DNA from 3 places in the Pseudomonas sp. H1_A03 genome. Region 2 is predicted to be linked to each of the others. Evidence: riboswitches for the same ligand, from Rfam matches in the RefSeq annotation. Region 2 holds a riboswitch; each other region holds the start of a gene.
The links. Region 2 has a riboswitch for cobalamin ahead of cobW (cobalamin biosynthesis protein CobW). Riboswitches for the same ligand answer to the same signal wherever they lie in the genome.
Positions count from the first base shown of each region.

Region 1 (3,274 bases), 1.3 Mb from region 2:
CGCTCATCGCGCGTTCCTCCGGCCAATGAGGATCAGCGCAAACACCGGCGCACCGACCAGCGCCGTGACCACGCCGACCGGAATCACCTGGCCTTTGATCAGCGTGCGCGACAGCACATCCGCTGCAATCAAAAACAGCGCGCCGCCGAGCGCGCTGGCCGGCAGCAAGCGTGAGTGCCCGGTGCCGAGCAACAGACGCACGGCGTGGGGGATCACCAGCCCGACAAAGCCGATGGCGCCGACAATCGACACCATCACCGCCGTCACCAGTGCCGCGCAGCCCACCAACACAAACTGCACGCGGCGCACGGGGATACCGAGTGACGCCGCCGAGTCACTGCCAAAGGTGAACGCATCCAGCGCCCGACGATGCCACAGGCACACCGCCAAGCCCACGACCGCCACCGGCACCGCCAACCACACCGACGGCCAGCGCACGCCGCTGAGGTTGCCCAACAGCCAGAACATGATGCCGCGCGCCTGTTCGGAGCTGGCCGACTTGGTGATCAGGAACGCGGTAAGCGCATTGAACAGCTGCGATCCGGCAATGCCGGCGAGGATGATCTGGCCGGTGCCGCTCGACGAACCGCTGGCGCGCGCCAGCAGAATCACCAGGGCAAACGCCGCCACCGCGCCGACAAACGCACCCGCCGACAACGAAATCAGCCCGCCGCCCACGCCCATCAGCGCCACCAGCACCGCGCCAGTCGAGGCGCCGGCGCTGATGCCGAGCAAGTACGGATCGGCCAACGGGTTGCGCAATAACGACTGCAGGATCACCCCGCACGTCGCCAGCCCCGCACCGCACGCGGCGGCTACCAGGGCACGCGTGAGGCGGTAGTTCCACACCACGCCCTCATCGATCGGGTCCAGCACATAGCCGGCCGCCCACAGTTTGTTGGCGAGTACCTGGAGCACGACCTGCGGCGAGATGGCGGTTTCACCGATGGCCACGCCGGCGAGCAGGGCGATCAGTAGCAAGGCCAGGGCAACTAGGGTCCGGATCAGGCTGGCAGTCATTTGTGCAGGTCGTAGCCGTCGATGGCGGCCGCCAGTTGTTCAAGGCCGTCGAACGTACGAATGCTGGCCTGCAGCGCCATGGCGTCGAGGATGATGATGCGGTTGTTTTTCACCGCGTCCATGTTGCGCGTGACCGGGTCGCTGCGCAAAAAGGCCAGTTTCTTTTCATGGTCGTCAGCCGGGTAACGGCGCCGGTCCATGCGTGCGATGACCAAAAAGGTCGGGTTGGCCTTGGCGATGGTTTCCCAGCCGACGGCGGGCCACTCTTCATCGGACTGCACCACGTTGGAAAGGCCGAGGGTTTGCAGCATGAACTCGGGAATGCCTTTGTGGCCGGCCACGTACGGGTCGCTGGCCATCTCGGAACTGGAGAACCACACCAACGCGCTGGCGTGCTTGAGGCCTTTGCTTTGCACAGTGGCGACCGACTTGGCCAGGCGCGCCTTGAGTTCGTCGTTCAATTGTTCGCCGCGGTCCTGTACGTCGAAAATCTGCGCCAGTTGGCTGATGCTTTTATAGATCGTCGCGATGCGGAAAGGCTCCAGCCGCGTGCCATCGGCGCCCACCAGGTTGTCTTTGCCTTCGCAGTCGGAGGGCAGCAGGTAGGTAGGGATCTTCAGCTCATGGAATTGCTCGCGGGTGCCGACCACGCCTTGTGGCCCGACCACCCATTCCAGCTCGGCGGCTACCAGTTGCGGGCGCTTGGCGATCACCGCTTCGAAGCTCGGCTCGTTGTTGGCCAGGCGCTCGATGCTGTCGTTCTGCGCCTTGAACTGCGGCAATACGCTGTTGAACCACAACGAAGTGCCCACCACCTTATCGCCCACGCCCAGCGCGTAAAGCATCTCGGTAGCCGCCTGGCCAATCGTCACGCTGCGCGCGGGGGCCTGCTGGAAGGTCAGGCGGCTGCCGCAGTTTTCCACGGTCAGTGGGTAGTGGGTGGGCGCGGCTTGGGCCAGGGCACAGAAGCTGACGCCGGCGAGCAGGGCGGTGACGCGTGGCAGCATGGGGCAATCTCCGAGTGAACCGTACGTGGAACTGGGGAGGTACGGTTCGGAAACACACCCTTGGGCACTGTGGTGGAGACAGGCAAGCGTGTCCTTCCCGGACACCCCGCCGGTTAGTGATTGAGCTTAAGCCGGCAGGTCTCCTGACTGATGCGTCGTCGCCACGCTCCAGCCTTCCCGGACGTGATCCAGTGGCATTAAGGAGCAGGCTCAGCACCTACAGTTGCGGGGGCAGTTCCGATTGGCGCGGGTGTAGCGCGCTTCGGATTCCCTATTAGTCCCGTTTGGGAACCGGCGCGGTATGGTAGTCGATCAGGCACCTTAGCGGGAGCTCCAAATACTCGAGGCGTGAACACGGTGGTAGCTCTCGCGGAGTTCGTCATCCTATGATGCGCATCCCATGGATAGTCTTCACACAAGGAAAGCACAGTGAAATCATTAATCGTCCTCGCCCTTATCGCCACGCTCGCCGGTTGCGCCACGCAGGGCAAATCTGAAAAGCAGATTCTTGACGAGGCCGCCACCGCGTACGTCAAGTCGATGCCCGCCGGCTCGGACAAGCTCCGTTTGCACACGATGAGCATCCCCAAAACCGGTTTGTTTGGCGATACGCTGGCGATTGCCATGGCCAGTGATCAGAACGCCGCCCACCTCAGGGGCGAATTGCTGAATGCAAAACGCATGGGCGATGTGTTCTTTTTGATTATCGGCGCCGGCAGCCCAGTTGACGTTGCTGTGATCAGCAAAGCGGTCGAAGGGCAGGATTTGAACGGGATGCAGATTTACTACTCGGGCACCGATGCACAAAGAGACACAGTGCGTGCGGCCGTTGAAAAGACCCAGGCGCAATTTCATTACATCAATGCGCAATGACTACTCGCACTTAGAGCCGTCTGGGCAAACTGGCGCTGTTGTTCCGCGTCTAGGCCGATGTTGGACGGAGTCGGCCAATCACCGCAGATCAAAATGTGGGTGTTGGCTTGTCGAACCGCTGCGATAGCCAGAAGTATCTACACATCTTGAGCGAGCGCTCTGCGTAGCAGCTGTCGAGCCCTGGCGAGGCTGCGTCAGCGGTGTGTCAGACAGACCGCAAACGCAGCCTCGCCAGGGCTCGACAGCTGCTACGCACTTTCACATTGAAAATATGTAGATACCTGTGCCGCCGTCTTCGCAGGCAAGCCAGCTCCCACACTTGATGTACGTCGTCCGTTCGGTCAGAGACGAATGTCTTCCGGACCTTGTATCAG
Region 1 is NZ_CP162829.1:5,376,992-5,380,265, reverse strand. Features, by position in the region: gene AB4O35_RS24845 (ABC transporter ATP-binding protein) at 1-7, opposite strand, end outside; gene AB4O35_RS24840 (FecCD family ABC transporter permease) at 4-1,020, opposite strand; gene AB4O35_RS24835 (ABC transporter substrate-binding protein) at 1,017-2,027, opposite strand; cobalamin riboswitch at 2,144-2,338, opposite strand; gene AB4O35_RS24830 (hypothetical protein) at 2,457-2,900, shown strand; gene AB4O35_RS24825 (DNA/RNA non-specific endonuclease) at 3,242-3,274, opposite strand, start outside.
Region 1: it holds a riboswitch for cobalamin, as region 2 does, so the genes downstream of both, AB4O35_RS24835 (ABC transporter substrate-binding protein) here and cobW (cobalamin biosynthesis protein CobW) in region 2, are expected to answer to the same signal.

Region 2 (3,274 bases):
GGACGCTTGGCTTTTTCCAACAACGAGGGCCCCGCGGTTGCTTTTGGCCAGTACCCAGGCCAAGACGGTAAAGTGTTCATCAATCCCCACTATGGCACCAATACTTCTCCTGCACTTCATAATCATGGCCGATATACACTAACCCATGAAATAGGCCATACGTTGGGTCTTGCGCACCCCGCAGACTATGACGCTTCTAATTCTACCTCTCCCAGTTACGCTCGCAGTGCCGTTTATGCGCAGGATACTCGTGGTCATACTGTCATGAGCTACTTCGACGCTCACGAAGGTGGTCAGAACCATAAAGAAAATTACTCTGCTGCTCCATTGATGGGTGATATTGCTGCTGCCCAGCGTTTGTATGGTGCCAATTACAGGACGCGCAATTCAGACACCACTTACGGTTTTAACTCCAATTCGGGTCGAGACTATTATCAACTCAATAATCCCAATGATACGGCACTCTTCTGCGTGTGGGACGGTGGCGGTAACGATACGTTGGATTGTTCCAAGTATCGCCAAAACCAGACTATCAACCTCAACCCTGAATCCTATTCCGATGTTGGAGGCTTGCGGGGGAATGTTTCTATCGCCAAAGGCGTTACGCTGGAGAACGCAATCGGCGGTTCTGGCCATGATGTGATCATCGGTAATCATGCAGACAACATGCTCAAGGGGGAGCGGGCGCTGATTGGCTCAGGGGGGAGGGGGGCAGATACCTTTGTCTACGACAACGTCAGCGACTCCACACTGGAACGCCCTGACCAGATCATGGACTTTGTGAGTGGCACCGACAAAATCGACATTTCGGTCTTGTTGAAAAACGCCGGTATTACCGCGTTAACGTTTGTAAAGCGGCTGTCGGGTGAGCCGGGTCAAGCCGTTCTGCATTACAACCGCAACACCAACGAGTCGAGGTTGGCTATCGATCTGACGGGCAACGGCCGTTTTGACTTTTTCCTCAAAAGCCGCGGTCCGATAAATACACCCGATATCGTCAGTAACGTCCCGATTATGTGGCGTTATTCCTGAAAAAGAGCTTCCAAGATGCCGGATTTTTCCTGATGAGGGTGCGAGCTGAATGCGCGTTACGGCGGCATTCCCCGCCATTTGTTCGCGGGCATATGGCGGGTTTGTTATTCGTGTTTCGTGATATTCAAGCAATCGCTACACCGACATTGACCGGCTGTCACTCACTGCGTAGCCTTGCACCTTCGAGGTTCTTCGGCCCAGGCCGAAGCTAAGAAGGGAACGCGGTCCAAGCCGCGGCTGCCCCCGCAACTGTGAAGGGTTTATCTGACTGCCACGCCACTGCCGATACGGCGGGAAGGCGCAGCCAGCGCCGGTCGCAAGACCCGCAAGCCCCAAGCCAGGAGACCTGCCTCGCAACCGATTTTCAATTCAACCGGGCGGGGTGATCCGGTGACGAAATCCGCTGCTGCGCGCCGTCGCAGGGCCTATCGTCCCGTATGCCCGCCCCAAAGGGCATCCGATGAAAACACTGGCCAAACTCCCTGTCACCATCGTTACCGGCTTTCTCGGCTCGGGCAAAACCACCTTGCTGCGTCATATGCTCGACAACGCCCAGGGCCGTCGCATTGCCGTGATCGTCAACGAATTCGGTGAACTGGGCATTGACGGTGAAATCCTCAAGCAGTGTTCCATTGGTTGCACCGAAGAAGAAGCCAGCGGCCGCGTGTACGAATTGGCCAACGGCTGCCTGTGCTGCACCGTGCAGGAAGAATTCTTCCCGGTGATGCGCGAACTGGTCGCCCGTCGCGGTGACCTTGACCATATCCTGATTGAAACCTCCGGCCTGGCCCTGCCAAAGCCTCTGGTGCAAGCCTTCCAGTGGCCGGAAATCCGCAGCGCCTGCACCGTTGATGCGGTGATTACCGTGGTCGACAGCCCGGCCGTGGCCGCTGGCACGTTCGCGGCATTCCCGGATCAAGTGGATGCCCAGCGCAAACTCGACCCGAACCTGGACCACGAATCGCCACTGCACGAACTGTTCGCTGACCAACTGGCCAGCGCCGACCTGGTGATCCTCAATAAATCCGACCTGATCAGCCCTGAAGACTTGGCCCGGGTGCGCTTGGAAGTCGCCGAAGAGCTGCCGCCGGCGGTAAAGATCATCGAAGCCAGCAGCGGTCGCGTGCCGTTGGACGTATTGATTGGCCTGGGCGCTGGCTCTGAAGAGCACATCGACGGTCGTCACAGCCATCACGATCACCACCACGAGGGCGAGGACGATCATGACCACGATGCCTTCGACTCCATTTCCATCGACCTGCCGCAGGCTGACGAAGCGCTGCTGCTCGATGCGCTGACCCAATTGGTCGTGCAACACGGCATCCTGCGCGTCAAAGGCTTCGCCGCTATTCCGAACAAGCCGATGCGCCTGCTGATCCAGGGCGTGGGCACGCGTTTCGACAAACACTTTGACCGCGCCTGGGGCGCCGACGAAGCCCGCATAACGCGGCTGGTGCTGATCGGCCAGGCGCTGGACGCGGCGGGCCTTGAAGCGCAATTGCGCGCCGCCCTCAGCGTTTAACCCATGCACCTGCTCAGGACCCAGCCCGGTGGTTTCGTCTCGGACGACAATATTGCCGACCTTGGCCAAACCCCCGCTGAACTGGTGATCCTGTGCAGCGGCGATTCGAGCCTCGCACTGCTGGCCGAAGCGGCCCAGCACTTGCCGGACGATTACCCGACGTTTCGCCTGGCCAACCCGATGCAGGTGCAGAATCATGCCTCGGTCGACCTGTACGTCGATGAGGTGTTGCGCCACGCCAAGGTCATCCTGATTTCGCTGCATGGTGGCATTGGTTATTGGCGTTACGGCATCGAGCGTCTGGTGGAGTTGGCGGAACGCGGCGTGCAACTGATCCTGGTGCCGGGGTGTGATCGCCCGGACCCTGAGCTCAGCGGCTTGAGCACTGTTGGCGCACAGGCGCGTGACCGCCTGTGGCACTTCCTACGCCAGGGTGGCTTGGCTAACGCGCTGGATTTTTACCGCTGCCTGGCCAGTGCTTACCTGGGCCGCGACTATGCCTGGGCTGAACCGCAAACCCTGCCGCGCACGGCGATTTATCACCCGCGCAACGCCAATGCTCGCCTGAATGATTGGCAGGCGGATTGGAACGCTGATTGGCCGGTGGCGGCGGTGCTGTTCTACCGCTCGCATTTGCAGGCGGCCAATACCGGCTTTATTGATGTGTTCTGCCAGCGCTTGCAGGCGGCGGGGTTAAACCCGTTGCCGATGGCGGTGGCC
Region 2 is NZ_CP162829.1:4,048,625-4,051,898, forward strand. Features, by position in the region: gene AB4O35_RS18910 (M10 family metallopeptidase C-terminal domain-containing protein) at 1-1,032, shown strand, start outside; cobalamin riboswitch at 1,201-1,400, shown strand; gene cobW (cobalamin biosynthesis protein CobW) at 1,493-2,554, shown strand; gene cobN (cobaltochelatase subunit CobN) at 2,558-3,274, shown strand, end outside.

Region 3 (3,274 bases), 1.7 Mb from region 2:
AACCCCCTGGCAATCGGCTGCCAGTCGGTGCTGGTCAGCGAATGGTGATAGGTGTGACCACGCAGTGTGCCTTCCGGCAACTCGACGCTTTGCAGCGCCAGGGCCGCCAGTTTCTTTTGCATCACCGCATCGCCCTGCAACAGGCCCACCAGTTCGGCGCGGGTGCCGTCGACATCGGTGAGCGAGTCCAGCAGGTAGAGCATGCCGCCGCATTCGGCGAGCAAGGGTTTGCCGGCCGCATGGTGAGCGCGGATCGCGTCGAGCATTGGGGTGTTTTCCGACAGCGCCTGGTGGTGCAGTTCCGGGTAACCGCCGGGCAGGTAGAGGCTGTCGGCATCAGGCAATGCGCGATCGTGAATGGGCGAGAAAAACTTCAGCTCGGCGCCCATGGCCCGCAGCAGATCAAGACTGGCGCCGTAGGTAAAAGCGAAGGCTTCGTCGCGGGCCACGGCAATACACACGCCCTTGAGCAGTGGCTCGGCCTCGATCACTTCCGGTGCAGCAAAGGTCACCGGCGGCGGCAAGGCCACTTCGCAACTGCTGCCCAAGGCTTGGGCGGCGGCGTCAAGGCGCACATCAAGGTCATTCAGTTCGCTGGCTTGCACCAGGCCCAGGTGACGGCTAGGCAGCTCTATACCGGTCTCGCGGGACAACGCGCCGTACCAGCGCAGGCCTTCGGTGAGGCTGCCTTCCAGCAATTGCGCATGACGCAGCGTGCCAACGCGGTTGGCCAGCACCCCGGCGAACGGCAAGTCCGGCTGATAACGCGCCAGGCCCAGGGCCAAGGCGCCAAAGGTCTGGGCCATGGCCGTGCCGTCAATAACGCCCAGTACCGGCACGCCGAAGTGTCGCGCCAGGTCGGCGCTGGAAGGGGTGCCGTCAAACAAACCCATCACGCCTTCGATCAGGATCAAGTCGGCCTCGCCCGCCGCTTCCCACAGCAGGCGGCGACTTTCCTGCTCGCCCACCATCCACATGTCCAATTGATACACCGGCGCACCGCTGGCGCGCTCGTGGATCATCGGGTCGAGGAAATCCGGGCCGCATTTGAACACGCGCACCTTGCGACCCAGGTTGCGGTGCAATCGGGCCAGCGCCGCGGTGACGGTGGTTTTGCCCTGGCCGGACGCCGGTGCGGCGATCAATACGGCCGGGCAATGACGGGGCTGATTCAAAGTTCGACGCCCTTCTGTGCCTTGATACCGGCCTGGAACGCGTGCTTGAGCATGCCCATTTCGGTGACGGTGTCACCCATTTCGATCAACTCAGGCTTGGCGCCACGGCCGGTGACCACCACGTGCTGCATCGGCGGGCGGGCCTGCAAGTCACTGAGCACCTGGTCCAGTTCGAGGTAGCCGTGCTTGAGGGCGATGTTCAGCTCATCCAGCACGACCATGCCGATGCTCGGGTCTTGCAGCAGTTCGCAGGACACAGCCCAGGCGGCTTCGGCCGCGGCGATGTCACGTTGGCGATCCTGGGTTTCCCAGGTGAAGCCTTCGCCCATGACGTGGAAACGTACTTGCTCGGGGAATCGGCGGAAGAACAACTCTTCACCGGTGCTGTGACGCCCCTTGATGAACTGCACCACGCCGCACTGCATGCCGTGGCCCATGGCCCGGGCCAGCATGCCGAACGCGGAGCTGCTCTTGCCTTTGCCGTTGCCGGTGAGCACCAGCAGCAAGCCGCACTCGTTGGGGGAATTGGCAATGCGTTCGTCGATCACGGCTTTTTTGCGCAGCATGCGCGCCAGGTGGCGTTCGTCGCGGTCGGGGGAATCGGTCATGACAGCTCTCCGTTGGGGCTGGACAAAAACGGCGGGCAGGAAAAAAGAAAAACAGACAGCCAAGCATCGCCCACCGTGATGCTGTTGGATGTAACAGGCCGGTCTCCGGGCTCATGAGTGGCGCCGTTGCCCTCGTATAGAGAGCGCGCAGGCCAACGCTACGCCTTCCCATATCGCTGGCGATACAGTGGCAAAAGGCAGCGTCTTGACTCATTTACCGTTGCGGGGGCAGCGCCGGAATCGCGGCAGCACTGTGTACAAGTGCGCTCACTCACCGGCTTCCCTGTTTCACTCGGTCGACCCATTGGTCACAGAGCACCTGGAACAAGCCGCGAAGGTTAGTGGGTTGGGGGTGGAGCGTCAATGAAAGCTGACCTTGCACTTGAACCATCGCACCGCCGACCTCCTCTACCCTTACAGGTATTAAGGAGAACACCATGCATAAAACAAGACTTGCCCTACTCATCCTGGTCGCCGGCACCCTCGCCGCCTGCGGTGAAAGCTCCACCCTCCAGGTCTCCGACGGTACCGGGCCTTCGCCCAAGTTGCCGGAACCGAACAAAACCCTGATCCCCACCGTCAATATCGCCCCCGCCATCGGTTGGCCCGAGGGCGTGAAGCCAACGGCCGCCGCCGGCACCCAGGTTGCGGCGTTTGCCGAAGGCCTGGACCATCCGCGCTGGCTGTATGTGCTACCAAATGGCGATGTGCTGGTAGCGGAAACCAACGCGCCGCCCAAGCCGGATGACGCCAAGGGCGTTCGTGGCTGGGTCATGGAGAAAGTCATGGGCCGCGCTGGCGCCGGGGTGCCGAGCCCGAATCGCATCACGCTACTGCGTGACGCCGACCACGACGGCGTCGCGGAGACGCGCACGGTATTCCTGGAGAATCTCAATTCGCCGTTTGGCATGACACTGGTCGGCAACGACCTGTACGTCGCTGACTCGGACAAGCTGCTGCGTTTCCCCTATCAACCGGGTGACACTGCGATCAAGCAAGCCGGCACCAACGTCGTCGACCTGCCGGGCGGGCCTCTGAACCACCACTGGACGAAAAACGTGGTGGCCAGCAAGGACGGCACCAAGCTGTACGTGAGCGTGGGTTCCAATAGCAACGTCGGTGAAAACGGCCTGCAAGCGGAAGAAGGCCGGGCGGCGATCTGGGAAGTCGATCGCGCCAGCGGCGAGCACCGCATCTTCGCCTCCGGCCTGCGCAACCCGAACGGTATGGCGTGGGAGCCGCAGAGCGGTAAGTTGTGGACGGCAGTCAACGAGCGTGACGAAATCGGCAGCGACCTGGTGCCGGACTACATCACCTCGGTCAAGGATGGCGGCTTCTATGGCTGGCCGTTCAGCTACTACGGGCAGCATGTGGATGTGCGGGTCAATCCGCAGAATTTGGACTTGGTGGCCAAGGCGATCGCGCCGGATTACGCGGTAGGCCCGCACACCGCATCCCTGGGGCTGACGTTTGCCGAGGGCAGCAAACTCC
Region 3 is NZ_CP162829.1:5,719,022-5,722,295, forward strand. Features, by position in the region: gene AB4O35_RS26425 (cobyrinate a,c-diamide synthase) at 1-1,175, opposite strand, end outside; gene cobO (cob(I)yrinic acid a,c-diamide adenosyltransferase) at 1,172-1,783, opposite strand; cobalamin riboswitch at 1,863-2,121, opposite strand; gene AB4O35_RS26435 (PQQ-dependent sugar dehydrogenase) at 2,221-3,274, shown strand, end outside.
Region 3: it holds a riboswitch for cobalamin, as region 2 does, so the genes downstream of both, cobO (cob(I)yrinic acid a,c-diamide adenosyltransferase) here and cobW (cobalamin biosynthesis protein CobW) in region 2, are expected to answer to the same signal.